Regions from separate parts of the Clostridium fermenticellae genome, predicted to be linked through region 2. Evidence: predicted binding sites of a transcription regulator. Region 2 holds the regulator's gene; the other holds the start of a gene.

Region 1 (11,940 bases), 1.0 Mb from region 2:
CAACATCAAAACCTTGCGGTGTCTCCGATACAAAATCGGTATGGCTCATCCAACAAGTCTGATCTTCCTCTATACCATCGAATAATTCAGAATTGCTGTATAACTTCACAGAAGTTTTACCATACTCTCTTACCTCAGGGCTTTTGACTTTTCCACCCAAAGTATAAGCTATAAGCTGTTCTCCATAACATATTCCAAGTATAGGAACACCAAGTTCAAATATCCCCTTATCTATCCTGGGTGCTCCCTCTCCGTAAACACTGTTTGGACCACCTGTAAATATTATTCCTTTAGGATTTTTTGCTTTTATCTTATCTAATGAATATGTGTACGGAATAATCTCACAATAAACATTATTTTCTCTAACCCGCCTAGCAATAAGTTGATTATATTGACCACCAAAGTCAACTACAAGAACCAATTCTCTTTCCATAGTTATAATAATACCTCCAAAACATATTTAATTGAGGAATAATGATTTAAAATACATATTACTGATTTACACTATAATTTGGTGCTTCCTTAGTGATTGAAATATCATGTGGATGACTTTCTCTTAACCCTGCTGATGTCTGTATAACAAATGTAGCATTTTCATATAAATCTTGCAAGGTTTTTGCACCTAAATATCCCATTCCTGAACGAATTCCACCTAAAAGTTGAAATATTGTTTCAGTTACAGCTCCTTTATAAGGCACTCTTCCTTCAACACCTTCTGGAACTAATTTTTTGTTTCCTTCCTGGAAATATCTATCTTTGCTTCCACATGCCATGGCTGCAAGTGATCCCATTCCTCTATAAACTTTATAACTTCTGCCTTGATATATTTCCATTTCGCCAGGAGCTTCTTCACATCCTGCAAGTAACGAACCCATCATAACAACCTTAGCTCCAGCAGCTAAAGCTTTAACTACATCTCCTGAATATTTTATACCACCGTCTGCAATTATTGGAACGCCATACTTATTCGCTTCTTCTACACAATCCATAACAGCTGTAAGCTGAGGAACACCAACCCCTGCTACTATCCTAGTAGTACAGATTGATCCAGGTCCTATTCCAACTTTTACACAATCTGCTCCTGCAGCTATCAAATCTCTTGTTGCCTCAGCTGTTGCAATATTTCCTGCAATTATCTGAAGATCAGGATATGTTTCTTTTACTTTTCTCACTGCTTCAATAACGCCATGAGAATGACCATGAGCTGTATCAATAGTTATCACATCAACGTTTGCTTTTACAAGAGCAGCTACACGTTCCATCATATCTTTTGTAACTCCAACTGCAGCACCACATAGCAATCTTCCTTTCGAGTCTTTTGCACTATTTGGAAACTTCTTCACTTTCTCTATATCTTTTATTGTTATAAGCCCTCTTAAATTATTTTGTGAGTCGACTAAAGGCAATTTTTCTATTTTATGATTTTTTAATAATTCCTTTGCCTGCTCTAAGGTTGTATCTTCCGGAGCAGTTATAAGATTATCCTTTGTCATAACTTCTGATATTTTTCTATCATAATTGGTTTCAAATACAATGTCTCTATTAGTAATTATTCCTACTAGTTTTCCATTTAAAGTTATAGGTACACCTGATATTCTATACTTACTCATAAGTTCAAGAGCTTTGCTTATTGTATTATCTGGTGAAAGATAAAAGGGATCAGTTATTACTCCATTTTCCTGTCTCTTTACTTTATCAACTTCCATAGCCTGTTGTTCTATACTCATATTCTTATGTACAATACCAATGCCACCTTCTCTTGCAATTGCTATTGCCATTTTCGATTCTGTAACAGTATCCATACTTGCACTCATTAGAGGTATATTTAATTTTATTTTTTTTGTCAAGTTAGTAGCTAACGTTACCTCTCTCGGTAATACTTCTGATTTATTTGGTACTAAAAGTGCGTCATCAAATGTATATGCATTTTTCAATATTTTTGCCATTTACATCAACTTCCCTTCACAATAAAATTTTTAATATTAAATAATAGAATAAATCAACAGATATATACAATAAAAGCATATTAATACACATATAAGTGAAATTAATATGCTAATACTATAATAATTTCACTCATAGTCAGAAATTTAAGGTTTCCGGTAGAAACTTCCTGCCATATTCAGGGGATATATGAGTTTAAATAAATATTTTTGGTTTCAAAAATTCATGCAAATTATAAATTGCAACATATATTTCTTTTTAATTTAAAGTATTTACACTATTCTATTCAATTTTTACTACTTTGTCAATAATTTTGTATAAACATTACATACATTTAAACCTAATATATACGTTTACATTAATAATATTAATTTAATAGCAGAAATTAATATTAATATACAATAAAATTAAAAATATTTGTTCCAAAGGATGCACATATTACAGTTGCTATTAAAATATACGGTGCAAACGGTATATAATCCTTCATAGTATTCTTACCCATCAATATGAGTATAGTGCCACAGATTGAACCAATTAAAAATGATAAAAAAATTAAAAGCACTGTAAGTTTAATACCTAGAAACATACCACAAAAAGTAATGATTTCCATATCTCCAAGTCCCATTGCTCCTCGCGTCAATATAATTAATAATAAAAAAATACTGCCTCCAAAAACTCCACCCAATATGTAACTTTTAACAGGTATTCCAATATAAATATATATCAGTATAAAAACTATAGAAAATACTATTCCTAAAGCTACTGTAGATAAATATATATCTGTAGTATCATAATCTATGACTGCTATTACAATCAATATACTTACTAATGTGCAGTATTTCAGAAAAACAATGCCTAAACCATAAATATGAAACATTAATAAAAATACTAATCCTGACAAAAACTCTATAATAGCATATCTAACTGGAATAGTACCATTACAGTTTCTGCATCTTCCATGTAATATTATATAACTAAAAACCGGTATCATATCATACATCATAATATTAGTCCTACAATTTTCACAGTAAGATGCCGGACAAATTAATGACTCACCCTTTGGAATTCTATATATGCATACATTTAAAAAACTTCCTATAATCATACCCAAAATAAAGATAAAAAAACCTACCATTATATAGTATCTCCTAATAATAAATTCATAACTTTCACTTAACACTATAATAAATGATATCCACTTTTCCAGATAATATAAAAAATGCCGCGTAAAAACGCAGCATTTTTATAAAAATTAATACATTCCACCCATTCCCATTCCTGGTGCTCCACCTGGTGCTGGAGCTTCTGGAGTTTTTTCAGGTATATCTGCTACTGCAGCTTCTGTAGTTAAGAAAGTTGAAGCTACTGATGCAGCATTTTGAAGAGCTGATCTTGTAACCTTTGTTGGATCAACTATTCCAACTTTTATCATATCTACATATTCATTACTTAATACATCATAACCTACACCTGGTTTACTATCTTTAACTTTTTCAATTATTACTGATCCTTCAACACCAGCATTGGCAGCTATCTGTCTTACTGGTTCTTCAAGAGCCTTCTTTATTATCTCAATTCCAACTTTAACATCTGGAACATCTGATGTTAATTTTGCTATTTCAGGAATTGCATTTATATATGAAGCTCCACCGCCTGGAACTATACCTTCTTCAACTGCGGCTTTTGTAGCTGCCAAAGCATCTTCAATTCTTAATTTTCTCTCTTTAAGTTCAGTTTCAGTCGCTGCTCCAACTTTGACTACGGCTACTCCACCTGCAAGTTTTGCTAATCTTTCCTGTAATTTTTCTCTGTCAAAATCTGAAGTTGTATCTTCTATTTGTTTTCTTATTTGACCGACTCTATCTTTTATAGCAGTCTTGTCGCCTCTTCCATTTACTATTGTAGTATTTTCCTTAGTTATTTTAACAGATTCTGATCTTCCAAGCATATCTAGTGTAGTTTCTTTTAAGTCTCTTCCTAATTCTTCTGATATTACCTGACCACCAGTAAGTATTGCTATATCCTGAAGCATATCCTTTCTTCTGTCTCCAAATCCTGGGGCTTTTACTGCAACACAAGTAAATGTACCTCTTAATTTATTGACAACTAAAGTTGCTAATGCTTCTCCTTCTATATCATCAGCAATTATTAATAACTTCTTTCCTTGCTGAACTATCTTCTCAAGAACCGGTAATATTTCTTGAATATTTGATATCTTCTTATCTGTGATCAATATATATGCATCATCAAGTAATGCTTCCATTTTTTCTGTGTCAGTTACCATATATGGACTCAAATATCCTCTATCGAATTGCATACCTTCAACAACATCAAGTTCAGTTCCCATAGATTTTGATTCTTCTACAGTTATAACACCTTCATTGCCAACCTTTTCCATAGCATCTGCTATAAGTGTACCTACTTCTTTATCAGAAGCCGATATTGATGCAACTCTAGCTATATCTTCCTTACCTTCTACCTGACTTGAAATTTTCTTAACTTCATCAACTGCCTTATCAACTGCCATCTTTATTCCCTGTCTTACAAGCATTGGATTAGCTCCTGCTGTAACATTTTTTAATCCTTCTCTTATAATAGCCTGAGCAAGTAAAGTAGCTGTAGTTGTTCCATCTCCTGCTACATCATTTGTCTTTATCGAAACTTCTTTAACCAATTGAGCACCCATATTTTCATACGGATCTTCTAATTCTATCTCTCTTGCTATAGTAACACCATCATTAGTTATAAGTGGTGAACCAAATTTTTTATCAAGAACAACATTTCTTCCTTTAGGTCCAAGCGTAACCTTTACTGTATCTGCAAGTTTATCAACACCATTTTGCATCAATCTTCTAACTTCTTCACCGAATAAAATACTCTTTGCCATAAAAACTTACCTCCCAACGAATTAACAATAGTACTTAATAGATGTATTAATAATATAAACTATTCTACAATCGCTAATATATCATCCTGTCTCAAAATAGTATATTCTTCTCCATCTATTTTAACTTCATTTCCTGAATATTTAGAGAATAATACCTTATCTCCTTTTTTAACTTCCATCTTTACTTCTTTTCCATTAACTAATCCACCAGGTCCTACCGAAACAACTTCTGCTTCTTGAGGTTTTTCTTTTGCAGCTCCTGGTAATACGATTCCACTCTTTGTAGTTTCCTCTGCTTCTAACCTTTTAATGACAACTCTGTCTCCAAGTGGTCTAATATTCATTAAAACCCCTCCTTAAAAATTACTTTATATATTTAATAAAATTATTTATTCTTTGTTAGCACTCATTACTTTCGAGTGCTAATACAATTATTATAATAATGAATAGTCTATATATTTTCAAATTCCAATTTAATACTTATTAAATTATTTACTCATAAATATTTCAATAATATTAATTTAACTTTTGATTTCTCTTTATTTCTAATGATTCCATGTTTTTTCTATTTTTTAGTCGATAAATATGGATTTAGCTTAGAGTATAATTTTAGTAGGCAAAGGTAGTAATAATTACTGGTTAAAATAATAAAGGAGATACAAAAAGTATCTCCCATGTACATAAAAATCCATTATAATATAAGTTGATAAGACTATATAGAAATGGGTGAGATTATGTACAATTTAAACGATACTTTAAGTTTAAATGATAATGAAATAACTTTCAATAGTTTAGAGAAAAAAATATATAAATATGCGTGTGATACAGCATGTGAAATTCTAAGAGAGGTGCTTTCGCACCTGGACCGGAGGTTAATGGATGAAAGAGATGCCGAAATATATAGAAATAAAGGATTAAGGCATACGTGTATAAAAACTATTATGGGAGATGTAGAATTTGACAGACGTATATATGAATACAAAACTGATCAAGGGAAAAAGGCATATAAATTCTTACTGGATGAATACTTAAAAATGGATACAATAGGCCATATTTCAAGCACTTTAGTAGAAAAAATAGTAGACAATGTAACCAATGTGTCTTATAGGAACACTTCAAATAATATTAAAGAACTGGCAAACCAGGAAATCAGCCATACGGCAGTATGGAATGTAGTACAAAAATTAGGTTCTAAAATAGAAGAAAAGGAAGAGAGGAAGATACTGCTGAATAAAATGGGAAAATTAAAGGGCTCAAGGGAAGTTAAGGCCTTATTTCAGGAGATGGACGGCATCTGGTTAAGCATTCAGGGGAAAGATAAACCTAAAGGAAGGAAGTCTAAAAAGAAAGAACTTAAGCTGGGAGTAACTTATGAGGGCTGGAAAAAGAGAGGTGGCAGAAAAGACGGCTATGTAGTTCATAATAAAACAGCATGCGCCAGCTTTGGAACAAGTAAAAAATTCAAGGAACTTAGTGATGCCGCCATTGCAGAAGTATATAACACAGATGAAATAGAAGTAAGAATTTTGAATGGGGATGGTGCCCCATGGATAAAACAGAGCATGGGTGGAGAAGGCGTATATTTTCAGTTAGATCCATTCCATAAAAGTCAGGCAGTACTGAGAAATATGGAGGATAAAAAGGAAGCATATAAACTCATGAAAATGCTGCATGACGGAAAAATAGATAAGAGTTTTGAATACTTAACAGGTCTTATGGTTAAGTATACTAATAACGAAAAAAAGTTTAAGAAATTAGAAAAACTGTATACATATCTCTTTGAAAATAAGGCAGGATTAGTGCCATATCACTTAAGAGAAGAGATAAAGATGCCGGAGGCACCTGAAGGACTGGAATATAGGAATTTAGGCACAATGGAGCATAATATTTGTGACATACTGGCCCAGAGGATGAAAGGGAGAAAAATGAGCTGGTCTATAAAGGGTGCAAATAATCTGGCAAAAATACTGGCAGAAAAAGCTGGTAAAAGAATATACCAAACAATCGATGAGATATGTTCAGGTTCTATTTCAGATGATAAACTGGAGAAAATAAAAGAGGTTATAACATTAACGGCAGCTGATGTTAACAAGAAACCTAAGAAGAGCAGGTATTACCATATACATAAAGCAGGGATACCATTTACAGGCTGCGCCGTAACCAATGGCAGAAAAGCGATACAGAGCTTTTTTCAGGAAAGAAATCTCAGTGAACTGGTTTATAGATAATTTAAAAACTCGGGATAAAAAGTTAACAGGATAAGTGCGCCCTTCCGGGCTGTGGACGGGGCCATACGGGAAGAAAAATATCAACTGAATTTACAATGGAAATTTTAAAAAATAAAATTGCCCACTTTAACTTGACACAAACTGGATTTAGAACAATAGTTTAATTTTATTCTATTCATGGATATAATTAATATAAGGAATTTTTTAATTTAAAAGGATGTGAGTTAATATTACTAAAAGTAACGTAAGGTTATTCCAAAATTGTATTATTAGTCTAATTTTATCTTTTACTATAATCTTATTTGCTATAGAAATAACATTAATTTTTAAAGGGCTTTACTATTTTGATATAATACATTTGAATATAGAAAAAACTTCTGGTCTAAATAAAACTCAAATAATATTAATCTATAATCATATACTAAATTTCATAAATTCTAATGAGAATAAAACCTTTACACTGCCCATACTACCCTATTCAATTAAAGCACAGCTACATTTTATAGAAGTGAGAAATATTTTTTTATATATAAGAAAGTTATTATTCATATTTACTCTTTTTTCTATGTTAAGTATGAATTATATAATTCATACTTATAGTATACTGAACTCATCTTCAAATTTACTGTTAAGTATATGTACACTTATATTTTTAATATTATTTCTAAATTTTGACACTATTTTTACTCTATTTCATAAAATAGTATTTCCAAACACATATTGGCTTTTTGATCCAAACAAAGATCCCATAATAACAATATTTCCAGAAAGGTTTTTTCTTCACTGTGCAATTTTAATAGTATCTATAATAGTTGTAATAGCATTAATATTAAAAGTATTATACTATTCAAAAGTAAAATATCATAAATAACCTTTAACATATTATTTTTTTGTTAACTTACCCACTATTTTTTCACCTTTAAATACTCCAACTATAAAAAGAAGTGTCATTATAATAGCTATAAAAGCCATTAAAGTATAATTTTTAGAATACATTTTAGAACCAAAATAAGCTGATATTACTATTCCTGGTATTCTTCCAAGCGAAGAGTAGATTATAAAATCTTTAATATTTATTTCAGAAATACCACATATATATCCAAGTATGTCTTTTGGTATTCCTGGTATTAAATAAAGTAAAAAAACTATTAACTTTTTATTTTTAAGATTTAGAAGTCTATTAAAATGTTTAAAATCCTTCTTAGAAACTATTTTATGAACAAGAGGTCTTCCACAAAAATATGAAATACCATAAACAGCTATAGTTCCAATAGTTATGCCTAAAAATGAAATCACAGTTCCTAAAGTTGTACCATATATATAGCCTCCAGAAATTTGGACTATTTCTCCCGGAATAAAAAAGACAACCACTTGTATAATCTGAAGTACTATAAAGGCAATAATACTATACTTACCATATGACATTATTATATTTTTAATTTTAATTGGATCTTTAAATATATAGAAATACTTATTATAATATTCATATCCTGAGTAAACAATGAGTACAATCAACATAAATAATCCTATATAAGTTTTGTATTTTATTATCTTTTCATATAGTTTTTTCATCATTTTTATCATTCCTAAACATATAATAGTTTATACTATAAACGATATTGCTAAATAATTCAATATATTTAATTTATATTAAGATAAAAATGTATTAAGCACATTAAAAAATTTTAATGTGCTTAATACATTTTTATCTTTCTAGATCTACCTCTTCAAATTTTTTAATATTATCATTGTCAAGTACAGACTTTTTATCCGACTGATTTTTAAATTTAATAAGCTGCGGTTTTGATTTCATCATCGAAATCATAGTTGCAGGACCTCCTATGCATCCACCTTCACACATCATGCCTTCTATAAAATTTTGCGAAAGCTTTCCAACCTTTGCCATCATTACAGCTTTTTTTATTTCATCTGGTCCACTCACCTTAATCGGGTTAAAATTTATATTCATTTTTTTATTATTAACATAATTCTCTATGGCAGCTGCAACTCCTCCTGATTGTGCAAATCCTCTCCCAAATGATGAAGCATCATTTACTGAAACATCATCACATTCTTCTGGATCCACATCAAAACCAGCCATAAGTGCTGCAAGTTCTTCAAATGTCAATACATAATCAACTGCATCCTTTACACTTTCCCTTTGTACTTCAGTCTTTTTTGCTGTACAAGGTCCTACAAACACAACTACTGCATCTTTATCAAGTTTTTTTATCATTCTTCCGGCAGCTATCATAGGTGATACAGTTCCAGAAATCCTTTCAATTTGATCAGGAAATATCTTCTCCATATAATTTACAAATCCAGAACAGCATGAATTAGTCATATATTCGTCTCCATCCTGCATTCTCTTTGCAAACTCATCACCTTCATGTACTGTCACTGCATCGGCCCCACATGCGGCTTCAAACATACCAAAAAATCCAGCTTTCTTAAATGCATTTTTTATTTTTTGCACACTTACCTTGTTTCCAAACTGACCTGTTATTGCAGGAGCAACTACTGCATATACTTTTTTATTATTTATTAATTCCTTGGCCACTTGTATTATAAAACTTTTATCAGATATAGCTCCAAATGGACATGCTGCCATACAAGCCCCACAATTTATACATTCATCTTTTTTTATAATAGCCTTTCTATTTTCAGGATTTATCTCCAGTGCACCAGTTGGACATGCTTTTTTGCAAGGTCTCATAACCTCAGCTATTGCATTATAAGGACAAACCTTTTTACACATCCCACACGCCTTACATATCTCATGATTTATATATGATCTACCATCAACCCTGGTTATTGAACCAACTGGACATACTTCCATACACTTATGCTGAATACATCCTCTGCAAGCCTCTGTAACAGTATATTTATGAATAGGACACTTATCACAGGCTGCTGGTAAAACATGAATTATTTGATCACCTTCTAGTTCTTCAAGTTCAAAAGCAGATCCATCTGGTACAAAACCAGCTGCCAATTCTGCCCTCTCATAAACAACAGCTCTTTCTTTATAAACACAGCATCTATACTGTGCTTTATCACCTGGTATTACTTTAAAAGGTATCTTTTCCAATTCTGATTTCGTGAATTTTCCTTCTCTAGCCAAATGAACTATTTCCTTCAATACTAGGAATTTCAATTCTTTTAGTGGAGTTTCAAATTTTATCATGTTATTTCTCCTCTCTTTATATTAAATTACATTAAATTATTGAAATCAGTATTTTTATATAATACAGATGTTAAAATTACAAATTAACTGACATAAGATATTATAACAGATTGCATTGGGTATTGTAACAGAAATAGTCAACTATTAGTAAATTAAAATATATATGTTAAAATTATAACAATTGCATTAAAAAAATCATGTAAAATTATTAAATTTATAAATTATAATATTTCCACATCAAATAAATTTCTATATTAATTATAATTATTCAGTGATTAACACATTTTTTTATTTTATTATATTAGATTGTTTTACTCACTAATGGAATATATTAACATTTATGAATATTCATAAGCAAAATAAAAATGTTAAATTTATAACTATTATATCTATAAGAACTTCTCTTAATGTATTGAATCATATGCAGGTAAATATAGGGTTTGTAATACCAGGCTTAAGTTATATGTAAGCTGACATTTCCAAAATGTAGGCACATTAAAAAATTTTTTAGTAAGCCTTAGCGAAGTATTCTTGAAAATCTTAGTAGATTTTATATGTTTGAGCCTGCGAGTTTATAAAATCTGCTTAGATTTTTATAAATACGAACTTAGACTTACTAGAAATTTTTTAGGTGACGAATTTTGGAAGTGGCAGTTTACGCATAAGTTAAGCCTGGAATTACAAACCCTATATAACCTATGTGGGGCCTAAGTTTCAATACAATAATATATTTAATCATCCTACATTGATATTGTTCTCTCTTGCATAATAAAAAAGATACTGCTGCGCAAACCCAGATAATTCACCAAACTTATTTATTCCAAAATCTCTTATCTTCTTTAGTGAAACATCTGGTGCTAAATAGAAATACTGCATTGCTCTTTTTACCCAAACATCTACAGGAAATGCAAAATACTTTTGCATTGAAAACAACATTATACAATCTGCAACCTTTGGTCCTATTCCCATAAACTTCTGTAATTCCTTATGACACACATCATATTTTTGGTCACTTATCCATTTTAAATCATAATGCTCATCATAATTTTCGTCTTTAAATGTTCCTTTCGCATATATATCATTTACTGTATTTTTTATATATTTAGCCCTAAAACCAGCCCCACACTTTTCAAAATCCTCTTCTGAAACATTACTTAAAGTCTCTATATCAGGAAATGAATAATATGTTTTTTCTTTATATAGTAATTTTTCACCCCAATTTTTACTTATATTTTCTATGACTTTTTTTATCATTGGTATTCTATTATTTGCAGATATTATAAAAGATACAACAAGTTCAAAAGGGTCCTGTTTCAGTAATCTCATACCATATCCAAATTCAACAGATTTCTTCAATATATCATCTTTTTTCAGTATACTCTTTATTTCAGAATAATCCCTATACAAATCAAAATAATCAGACCATATACTTTTAAAATCATTCTCAGTGGTATTGTATATAATTACATCATTATCCTTTTTTTCAATTTCTATGACTTTTTCAAATGCTACACCTATGTAATTCCCGTTTTTTTGTTTGTGCCATCTAAAGCATTGTCCACAGTCAAAAATATGATTCAATTCAAAACTTCTAACATTCTTCAAAATAACACCATGTTCAAAACTTTCTACACAATTAAAATCCATTAGTTCACGCTCCAATCAATTTATTAATTATTAAAAGAGCTGTACAA
Region 2 (11,940 bases):
TCCCTGAAACAAACTAATCTCTATATTACTTTCATTATTTATTTCAAGCTGTTTAATTATACTTACAATCACTGCCTGCTTATTTATTTCCTCTATTTTCCCTAAAAATTCTTCGCCATTACAATTATTTATATTAACAGTATCTCCAACCTTGAGCCTTAAAACTTTATATATATGCTTTACATCATCATCCTTAATATATGCTTTATCTCCTATAATATTATCTTTATGTACAAAAAACTTGTGCATAGTAAAACTCCTTTATATATTACAATTAATGTTCTAAAAACTATTTAACTCTGGCTACTATACATACCCATTCACCATCTATATTAACTTCCTCTATTTTAAAATTATTCTTTTCAAGTTCATTTATAACATCATCTTTTCTATCTTTAATTATTCCTGAAGATATGAAAAGACCATGCTTAACAATAAAATCCGCTACTCCATCTGCTAGTGATATTATAACATCCGCAATTATATTGGCAACTACTATATCAGCCTTACCTTCTACGACCTTCATAAGGTCACCTTCAAGTATGTTAACATTATTTATATTATTAAATCTGACATTTTCGGATGCAGATTTAACAGCAACAGGATCCAAATCAACTCCAATGACTTTCTTTGCTCCAAGCTTTGCCGCAGATATAGATAAAATTCCAGAGCCAGTTCCTATATCGAATATAGTTGAATCATTTTCAACATATTTCTCCAGGGCTTTTATACACATTCGTGTTGTTTCATGCGTTCCTGTACCAAACGCCATGCCAGGGTCAAGTTCTACTGTGAGTTCATTATTCTTAGGTTTGTACTCTTCCCATATCGGTTTAACCACTATTTTTTCTCCAACCTTAGTTGGCTTATAATATTTTTTCCAGTTATTCTCCCAATCTTCCTCATTCACATTAGCTACAGTAATTAAACCCTTTCCTTTATCTATTCCAAACTTCTCCAAATCATTCACAGCATTTTTGATGTAACTCAGGTACTCATCTAACTTACTATCTCTTTTATAGTACCCTTTTATTAAAGCACCATCCCTTACATCTAATAATGACTCATCAAAATAATCCCAATCTCCCGGATGCTTTTTTTTAAATTCTATATCCTGTGAATCTTCTATAGATACTCCCTTAACACCTGTATTATATAATATTCCAGAAACCGCCTCTACTGCTTCACTGGATGTAAATATGCTAACCTCTATCCAATCTTTATCCATAAGTCATACCTCCAAATTTATTTATGTTCAATACCATTTACACCATAATTCTACACCAATTTTATCAACATATACATATAATAAATATTTAAGCCTTCAAATAACACAGGGTTTATAACTGAAAGCTTAACTTATGCTCCGACCGGGATTTCCAAAATACGTCACGTAAAAAATTTCTAGTAAGTCTAAGCTTGCGTTCATAAACCCTATATAAGGATTACAACTTAGATTATAGATCTATAAATGTTCCAGTTTTAGTTTCAAGTGCTTTTTCATAAATTTTATATGCTGTAACTACATCCATTACGGCAATTCCAACTGTTTTATACAAAGTTATTTCATCGCCAAAAGTTCTTCCTTCAATTTTTTTAGAAATAACTTCTCCAAGTTCTCCATTTATTCTGCTATCATCGATAAGTCCCTTTTCAATAGGAATTATAAAATCACCACTTTCTGAAAGTACAGCATCTTTAGAATCCATATAAATTTTATCAGCATTTTGTATTGTATATTCATCAAGTTCCTGCATAACAGGAGTATATGATCCAACTGCATTTATGTGCGCACCCTTTTTAATAAGCTTTCCATTAAAAACAGGATTTTTAGAAGTGGTTGCAGTTGTGATAATGTCAGCATCTTTAACTGCATCATCTGCACTTTCAGCTGCTATAATTTTTGTAGAAAAACGCTTTAATTCATTATTCATTTTTTCTACAAAGCCCTGAGTCTTTTCCCTATTAGTAGCAAATACCTTTACCACATCAAGATTTCTAACTGTAAGCATTGCCTCAAGCTGCGACGGTGCCTGACCTCCTGTTCCAAACAAAGCACCTTGCCTAGAATCCTTATTTGCAAGTATATCAGTAGCTGCACCTGATGTTGCACCTGTCCTTAATTGAGTTAGAAAGGTACCATCCATAATACAGATTACATCACCCGTTTTACCATCAAGTAGTATCATTTTAGCCGGTACTGAAGGTATACCTTTTTTAGCATTTTCAGGGAAAACCGAGACAATTTTAATACCCACGCTATTTAACCCTTCAACATATGCAGGCATAAATAGACTTTGTCCTTCATATTTTGGTATGTCTATATTAGTTCTCAAGGGAACAACACTTTTCCCCCGTGAAAATATCAATAGTGCTTCTTTTGCAGCATCTATAGCATCCTTCATATTAAAAACTTTTTTTATATCATTTTTATTAAGTATTAACATATAAAATCATATCCCCTTTCCTATTTTAAACTTTTCAATAAATGTTGTTATCCCTAAACGTAATATAATTATTGTACCACAATATCAAATGACTTAAACTATATATAAATTACAAAAATAAAACTTTGTTTCTCGGACAAGAGAAACAAAGTTTTATTACTTAAAGTTATCTTTAATTTTATCCATAAAAGACTTTTTATTACCCTCTGAATCTGGTAATTCACCACTAGCAACCATAAATGCGTATAAAGCATCTTTCTGCTTTTTATTTAAATTCTTGGGAATATCAACAATTATATTTACATATTGATCTCCCCTTCCATGACTATTTACCCTAGGAACTCCTTTTCCCTTTAATCTAAATACAGTTCCAGATTGTGTTCCTGAAGGTATTTGATATTTGACATCACCATCAATGGTTGCTACTTTAAGTTCAGTACCTAATACTGCACTGCCAAAGCTTATATGCTCATCTATATATATATCAAACTGTTTTCTCTTAAATTTAGGATGATTGCCAACCCTTATATTTATATATAAATCTCCAGCAGGGCCCCCATTTACTCCATGTTCACCTTGTCCTCTAATTGGGATTACATTTCCTGTATCTACACCGGCTGGTATGTTTACCTTTATCCTTCTCTGTTTTCTTACACTTCCTCTCCCTTTGCACTCCGGGCAAGGATCTTTTATTATAGTACCTTTACCACCACATTTATCACATGTACTCATACTTACAAAACTTCCAAGCGGAGTATTTCTTTGAATTCTAACCTGACCAGTTCCACCACATTTGTCACAAGTATGAGGCTTAGTTCCATGTTTTGCACCAGTACCATTACATTTTTCACATTTTTCACTTCTAGTTATACTTATCTGTTTTTCAGCACCAAAAACCGCCTCTTCAAAGGTTAAACTTATGCTATATTCAAGATCATTTCCTTTTTGTGGGGCATTCTTTCTTTTTCTGCTGCTGCCACCAAAGCCGCCTCCAAAAAATGAGTCAAATATATCACCAAATCCACCAAGATCCGAAAAATCAAATCCTTGCGCACCACTAAATCCCTGAGATCCGCCAAAATCAGTCGTTCCAAACTGATCATACTGGGATTTTTTCTGAGGATCCGAAAGTACTTGGTAAGCCTCATTGATCTCTTTAAATCTTTCTTCAGCCTCTTTATTTCCTTGATTTCTATCTGGATGGTACTTTAGAGCTAGTTTTCTAAATGCTTTCTTTATCTCATCATCACTTGCACCTTTTTGCAACCCAAGAACTTCATAATAATCTTTATTTGCCATCCTATCGATCACCACCTAATAATAATTTACACATTAGGAATATATATAATCACTAAATTAAGGGAAGAGGTCTACTCATCCCTTAATCTTATATATTATACGTTATCTCTAACTAATTAGTGAATATCACTAAAATATTTATTTATCATCATCAACTTTGTAATCTGCATCTACTACATTATCACCATCATTTGAAGTATTTGCATTCGCTCCATTTTTTCCACCTTGAGCATTCCCTGCAGCACCACTTGGATCAAAACCGGCTCCGCCTTGAGCTCCACCCTGTGGATTGGCTGCTTGATAAATCTTAGATGAAATTGCATAGAATGTTTGAGTTAAATCTTCTGTAGCTTTTTTAATTGCTTCCAGGTCATCACCATCTTTAACAGCTTTGACAGCACTAACTTTATCTTCTATTGATTTCTTGTCATCTGCTGACACTTTATCTCCAAGATCTTTTAATGTCTTCTCTGTCTGATATATTGTTTGATCAGCATTATTTTTTACTTCAATTGATTCTTTTCTATTTTTATCTTCTTCTGCGTGTTGTTCTGCTTCCTTAACTGCTTTATCAATTTCTTCATCAGTTAAGTTAGTTGAAGCTGTGATTGTAATATTTGCTTCTTTTCCAGTTCCTTTATCTTTTGCAGATACATTAACTATTCCATTAGCATCTATATCAAATGTAACTTCAATTTGAGGAACTCCTCTTGGAGCTGGAGCTATTCCTGAAAGTGTAAATCTTCCAAGTGTCTTATTATCCGCAGCCATCTGTCTTTCACCCTGAACTACATGAATTTCAACTGAAGTCTGACCATCTGCTGCAGTTGAAAATACTTGACTCTTCTTAGTTGGTATAGTAGTATTTTTTTCGATTAATGGAGTTGCCACTCCTCCTAAAGTTTCTATACCTAACGTAAGTGGTGTAACATCAAGAAGCAATACATCTTTGACATCACCAGTTAAAACACCTGCTTGAATTGCAGCACCTACAGCAACACATTCATCAGGATTTACTCCCTTTGAAGGATCTTTGCCGGTAAACTTTTTAACTGCTTCTTGAACTGCTGGTATCCTTGTTGAACCACCTACAAGTATTATTTTGTCAACTTCATTCATTGAAAGTCCTGCATCATCTAATGATTTTCTCATTGGCTCTATAGTCCTATCAACAAGATCTTGAGTTAATTCATTGAACTTAGATCTCGTCAAATTCATATCTATATGTTTTGGGCCTGATGCATCTGCTGTTATAAATGGAAGATTTATATTAGTCTGCATTGATGAAGATAATTCTATCTTAGCTTTTTCTGCAGCCTCTTTTAATCTTTGTAATGCCATTTTATCATTTCTTAAATCTATACCATTTTCTGATTTAAATGTTTCAGCAATATAATCCATAACTTTTTGGTCGAAATCATCTCCACCAAGATGTGTATCTCCATTTGTAGATTTAACTTCAAATACACCATCACCCAATTCAAGTAATGATACATCAAAAGTACCTCCACCAAGATCATATACTAATATTTTTTGACTTTTATCCATTTTGTCAAGTCCATAAGCAAGTGATGCTGCTGTTGGCTCATTTATTATTCTTAATACTTCAAGTCCTGCAATTTTACCGGCATCCTTTGTTGCCTGTCTCTGACTATCATTAAAGTAAGCTGGAACGGTTATAACTGCCTGAGTAACTTTTTCTCCAAGATATGCTTCAGCATCAGCCTTTATTTTCTGTAATACAATTGCAGAAATCTCTTGTGGTGTATAATCTTTTCCATCTATATTAACTTTATAACTTGTTCCCATATGTCTTTTAATTGACATTATTGTTTTATCAGGATTTGTAATTGATTGTCTTTTTGCAACCTGACCTACAAGCCTCTCACCATTAGCTTGAAATGATACTACTGACGGAGTAGTCCTTGCTCCTTCTGAACTTGCTATAACTACTGGTTCTCCACCCTCCATTACCGCAACGCAGGAGTTTGTTGTTCCTAAATCAATACCAATAACTTTTGACATATTATTTACCTCCTAAATTTATAACTATAATCAAATCATTTTAGTTTATATCAAAATTTAAAATCTAAAAATCACCAATTATGAACTAAATTAATTTGCAACCTTAACCATACTGTATCTCAGTACTTTTTCTCCTCTTTTATATCCTTTTTGGAATACCTCTACAACTTGATTTTTATCATAACTATCATCATCAATATGCATAACAGCATTATGAAAATTAGGATCAAATCCATCATCTGTATTAATTTCTTCTACATTTAACTTTTCGAGGGCACTGCTAAATTGCTTCATAGTCATTTCAACACCCTTTTTTAAATCTTCAACATTTCCCTCTACACTTATTGCTCTTTCAAGATTGTCTAATACAGGGAGAATATTTTTTAATATATCCTCACATGCATCTGTATATATACCCTCTTTTTCTTTTGCCGTTCTCTTTCTATAGTTGTCATATTCTGCCATATTTCTAGTCAATCTGTCTTTTAGTGCTTCACTCTCGTTTTTAAGTTTTAAGTTTTCATCTTTTAAATCATCAATCGTTTTTTCATACGATTTGATTAGTTCTTCAGCTTCATCTTTAGGTTCTCCAGAAATTTGATTTTCATCAGTCTCATTTTCAAGAACTTTGTCTTTACAATCATCTTTCTCATTAATGCCGTCAGAATCACATTTCTGATCTGTACTATTAATATCTTCTTTAGTTACATCTTCCATATCATTCTTCTTTTCTTTCATTTAAAATATTTCCTCCCCTTGTTGAATTTTAATAATGTTTTAAAGGCAATATCTTTATCCATCTTCGGGATATATAATATTTAAGATTGAATTCAATTCCTTAACAACATTCGCCATGACAGATATTATCTTGGAATAGTGCATCCTTGTAGGCCCTATTACACCTATTTCTCCTACTGGTTTTCCATTTATACTATAAATAGTAGAAACCACACTGCAATCCTCGGCACCTTCTATATAATTTTCATTTCCTATTTTAACTGAAATACCCGAACCACTATCCAGTAAATTGCTTACCTTTTCTTTGTTATCAAGCAGAGATAAAAACTCACGTGCCCTCTGTATGTCATTGTATTCAGGATAACTAAATATATTTGTAGTACCTTCCATATATATCTCAGATTTATCTGTTGAACTCAAGCTATCATATAAAACTGGAATAATTGCATTAAAGATGTCATCATATCCTTTTAAATCACTTTTTAAATTATTTATAACTTCCAAGTTTATCTGATCACAATTTAAATTCTTAAGTCTTGTATTTAAAATATTACTTAATTTTATCAAAACATCCTGATTAACATTTTTATTTATTCTTATAACATTATTTTTAATTATACCATTGTCAGTTATTATAACAAGAAGAATACTATTTTTGTCAATACTTACCAATTGTACATACTTTATACTACTTTTCTGTACAGATGGTGATTTAACGATACAGGTTAATTTAGTTAAATCAGATAGAACTCCTGTAACCTGTTTTAATATCGTGTTAATTTCCTGCAAAGTAATACTTAATATTTTATTTCTTATAAACAACTCTTCTTCTTGTGTTAATCCAGAAAGCTGCATTAACTTATCGACGTAAAGTCTATAACCTTTATTTGAAGGCTTTCTCCCTGATGAACTATGAGGTTGTTCAAGATATCCCATATCTTCAAGATCTGCCATTTCATTTCTTATTGTAGCAGAACTTATACCCAAATTATATTTTTTTGCTATTGTTCTTGATCCTATTGGTTCAGCTGTATCTACATAATAATCTATAATAGCCTGGAGTATCTTTACTTTTCTTTCGTCGATGCCCATATTACCACCTCTTTATTAGCACTCATTTAAGTCGAGTGCTAATTGCTATGATTAAAAAATATCACTCATATTTTTTTTTGTCAACCTTGCATATACTTTTAAATTAATTCAAATCATTATATCTTTAATGTAACTATAACTTTCCTCGCATTTTCTCAATATTTCTCAGTATATCTATATGCAATTAATATTTAAAAATTTGATACTATCAATCCATTATAAAATCACACATTATACTATTAGATACCTCCATGCCTCTTTTACTTAAAAATAGTCTTTCATTTTTTATTATTAATAAATTTTGTTTTCTATATTTATTTATTATATTATTATATACAGAATATATATCAATACCAAATCTATTATAAAAATCTTCCATGGAAACTCCCTCAACTTTTCTAAGTCCCATAAACATGAACTCTTCAATATCATCCTTCAATGAATTATTATGAAGCTCTTCTTTTATAAGATTACCTGTATTAGCTTGTTCAATATATTTCTCTACATTTTTAGTTCTGTGATATCTCATTTTATCTATATAAGAATGTGCTGCTGCACCACATCCAATATACTCCTTATCATCCCAATATACTAAGTTGTGCTTACATTCTAACCCAGGCTTTGCAAAATTAGATATTTCATATTGAAAATAACCATTTTCCCTTAAAAAATTTAATGTATAGTTATACATTTTTCTCTCAACATCTTCATCTGGAATCTTCAATTTGTTGTTATTATACATTTGATAAAAACATGTACCTTCTTCAATTATAAGACTATAACACGATATATGCTCAGGTTTAAGTTTTATAACATTATTTAACGTTTCAATCCAGTCATTAAGAGTCTGCTCCGGAAGAGCAAACATCAAATCCACATTTATATTATTAAATTCAAAATTTCTTGATAATTTAAATGAATTTTTAAAATCCTCTAAAGTATGTATTCTTCCAATCTTTTTGAGCAGATTATCCTGCCATGACTGAAGTCCTATGCTCAGTCTATTAACACCAATATTCTTAAAAAGTTCAAGCTTTTCATGAGTAATTGTTCCAGGATTACATTCAACTGTAAACTCCAAATCATCAGACTTATCTAATTTTGATATAGCCTTTGATATAATCTTCCATGCTTCCAAAGATAAATAGGTGGGAGTTCCCCCACCTATAAATATAGTATTCACTCTTCTTTTGACCAAAGACTCTTCTATATCCTGTGCCAGAGCTTCGGCATAATCAGTCATAATATTTTCTTTACCACTATAAGATGGAAAATCACAGTATAAACATTTCTGTTTGCAAAATGGAATATGAATATATAGCGACACACATGTCATTGTAAATCCACCACCAATAAAATATTATTCTTCAGTTTTAAGCACAGCCATAAATGCCTCTTGAGGAACTTCTACTGTTCCAATCTGTCTCATCTTCTTTTTACCCTCTTTTTGCTTTTCGAGAAGCTTTCTCTTTCTGCTTATATCTCCTCCATAACACTTCGCAAGTACATCTTTTCTCATAGCTTTAACAGTTTCTCTCGCTATTACCTTACCACCGACAGCTGCTTGAATTGGTATCTCAAATAACTGCCTTGGTATTATTTCTTTTAACTTCTCAGCTATTGCCCTTCCTTTAGGATAAGCCTTTTGTTCCGGTACTATCATAGAGAGAGCATCTACCATATCACCATTTAAAAGTATATCAAGTTTCACCAGCTTTGACTCTTTATACCCAGATAAGTCATAATCCAAAGAAGCATATCCTCTAGTTCTTGATTTTAAAACATCAAAAAAATCATATACTATTTCATTTAGTGGGATTTCGTAATTCAAGGATACTCTTGTTGTTTCTATATACTGCATATCCTTAAATACTCCTCTCCTGTTTTGAGATAACTCCATAACAGCACCAACATACTCAGACGGAGTTATTATCGATGCCTTAACCATAGGTTCCTCCATATACTTTATTTCAGATGGATCGGGTAAATTAGTAGGATTTGTAAGTTCTATAACTGTATCATCACTTTTGCATACTTTATATATAACTGAAGGTGCTGTAGTTATAATATCGAGATTAAATTCCCTCTCAATCCTCTCCTGAATTATATCCATATGAAGCAATCCTAAAAATCCACACCTAAATCCAAAACCAAGAGCAACTGATGTCTCCGGTTCAAAAGATAATGCCGCATCATTTACCTGAAGCTTTTCAAGGGCATCTTTTAGTTCCCCATACTTTGCTCCATCTACAGGATATATACCACTGAAGACCATAGGTACAGCCGGTCTGTAACCTTCCAGTGGTTCTTCTGTTTCCCTATCACTTTCTGTAACTGTATCTCCAACTCTTGCGTCTCTTACATTTTTTATTGAAGCTGTAAAATACCCAACATCTCCAGCTTTTAGTGAATCAACCGGCATATAATTAGGTACAAAAACTCCCGTCTCAACTACCTCGTAGACCTTATTTGTGTTCATAAGTTTTATTTGCATTCCATGCTTTATAGTTCCTTCTTTAACTCTTATATGACAAACAACCCCTCTATAACTGTCATAATATGAATCAAATATAAGTGCTTTAAGAGGCGCCCCTTCATTGCCATATGGAGCTGGAATCTTATCTACTATAGCTTCAAGTACATCATCAATATTAAGTCCTGTTTTAGCTGATACAAGTGGTGCATCTGATGATTCAATTCCTATTACATCTTCTATTTCATTCTTAACTTCCTCTGGTCTCGCACTCGCTAAATCTATCTTATTTATAACAGGAACTATTTCCAGATCATTATCTAATGCCAAATAGCAGTTAGCTAACGTCTGTGCCTGTATGCCCTGTGTTGCATCTACTACAAGTATTGCCCCTTCGCACGCTTTTAAGCTTCTTGACACCTCATAATTAAAATCCACATGTCCTGGAGTATCTATAAGGTTTAATATATATTCTTCATTATTATTTCTTTTATATATAAGTCTTACAGCCTGAGATTTTATTGTTATCCCTCTTTCTTTTTCAAGTTCCATATTATCCAGTACTTGTTGATCCATTTCTCGCTTTGTAAGCGTACCAGTTCTTTCTATTAATCTGTCGGCAAGTGTAGATTTACCATGATCTATATGAGCAACAATTGAAAAATTTCTTATATATTTTTGTCTCTGGCTCTGCATTTTTCTTTATCCTCCATTAACTGTATAAACAATCAAAGTAAATTATATCACACTAAAACTCAATATAAAAGAAGTTAATATCTGAATCTATTTGATACCAAGCTTATTAAATACTTCCTTAGTTTTTTCAGATGCTTTTTCAGTTATACTATCTGCACCTTCATGTATACCCTTCATAACTTTTTCTGACCCATATTTTAAATTAGTAATAATCTTTCTATTTATATAGAAAGAATATTCACCAACACTTACAGTAAAATTAAAAGGTCTAAAATTATAGTTGATCTGTACATATGATCTGTCCTTTATAAATTTAGGTAGTCGTCCATTTACTACTATAAAACCATATATTATTATAAAAATACATACAAATATTATAAGTGCTACCCCTTTAATTTTTCTTTTCAATAAAAATACACCCCTAAATTATAGATTTAAAAATTTTTTAACATACACAATAATCTATTATTTAAGGATGTACATATTTTATAATTTTATTCACTTTTTAATTATTATCTATTTAAACATTCTGCAATTATTTTGGCTAAATATTTAGCTGATGCCTTAGCCTCAGTAGTTGTATTTATATCTGCTCCAATTTCAATTAATATTGCATTATTGCTTTTATCCTGATTAAAATACCTTGTGCCATAATTATAATAACAAATTCCTTTGCAAAACCCTGGAAATGATTTGTTTGAATTTTGGATTATCTTATTTGCAAGTTCCATATTTTTATCAAAATGCGGATTTTTTCTTGCCATAACTATCATGAATTTGGCAACATTTTCTCCATTTATTTTCATAGTCATTGAATTTTTATCTTCAACAGAATCCCTATGCAGATCTATTATAAGCTTGAAATCACCATATTGCTTTAAATATTTATCCACTGTGACAGCTGAACGTTCGTAACTTTTAGTATAAGCTTCAGCATCATGTACCGTTCTATCGTTTATTCCTGATATTCCATAATTAGTTTCAAGCTGTGATATCAATTCATCTCCAACTGCACACACATTTTGTGAATTGTCAAAATTATTAGCATTGCCTGGCTTGTAACTTTCTGTTGTATGAGTGTGATATATTAATACCTCTGGTTTTTGAGTGTTTAATTGCTTTTTAAGTGTAGGATCATATAGAGCAGCATTTTTATTTTTTGAACTTGAA

The links. Region 2 encodes HrcA, which represses chaperone genes, less so after heat shock. Its sites were predicted from a motif close to TGTTAGCACTCNNNNNNNNNGAGTGCTAACA; they were not measured.
Region 1: a site for HrcA is predicted at 5,229-5,259, ahead of groES (co-chaperone GroES). Genes of this name have one in related genera too.

Annotation. Positions count from the first base shown of each region.
Region 1 is NZ_CP032416.1:526,921-538,860, reverse strand. Features, by position in the region: gene guaA (glutamine-hydrolyzing GMP synthase) at 1-433, opposite strand, end outside; gene guaB (IMP dehydrogenase) at 492-1,946, opposite strand; purine riboswitch at 2,060-2,157, opposite strand; gene D4Z93_RS02625 (prepilin peptidase) at 2,336-3,079, opposite strand; gene groL (chaperonin GroEL) at 3,197-4,831, opposite strand; gene groES (co-chaperone GroES) at 4,891-5,175, opposite strand; gene D4Z93_RS02610 (ISLre2 family transposase) at 5,566-7,059, shown strand; gene D4Z93_RS13675 (TIGR01906 family membrane protein) at 7,289-7,930, shown strand; gene D4Z93_RS02600 (TVP38/TMEM64 family protein) at 7,942-8,634, opposite strand; gene D4Z93_RS02595 (4Fe-4S dicluster domain-containing protein) at 8,765-10,246, opposite strand; gene D4Z93_RS02590 (DNA-3-methyladenine glycosylase family protein) at 10,982-11,893, opposite strand.
Region 2 is NZ_CP032416.1:2,319,772-2,331,711, forward strand. Features, by position in the region: gene D4Z93_RS10805 (16S rRNA (uracil(1498)-N(3))-methyltransferase) at 1-249, opposite strand, end outside; gene prmA (50S ribosomal protein L11 methyltransferase) at 290-1,228, opposite strand; gene D4Z93_RS10815 (ornithine cyclodeaminase family protein) at 1,458-2,447, opposite strand; gene dnaJ (molecular chaperone DnaJ) at 2,604-3,746, opposite strand; gene dnaK (molecular chaperone DnaK) at 3,885-5,771, opposite strand; gene grpE (nucleotide exchange factor GrpE) at 5,862-6,509, opposite strand; gene hrcA (heat-inducible transcriptional repressor HrcA) at 6,564-7,601, opposite strand; gene hemW (radical SAM family heme chaperone HemW) at 7,810-8,937, opposite strand; gene lepA (translation elongation factor 4) at 8,962-10,770, opposite strand; gene D4Z93_RS10850 (hypothetical protein) at 10,858-11,178, opposite strand; gene D4Z93_RS10855 (stage II sporulation protein P) at 11,283-11,940, opposite strand, start outside.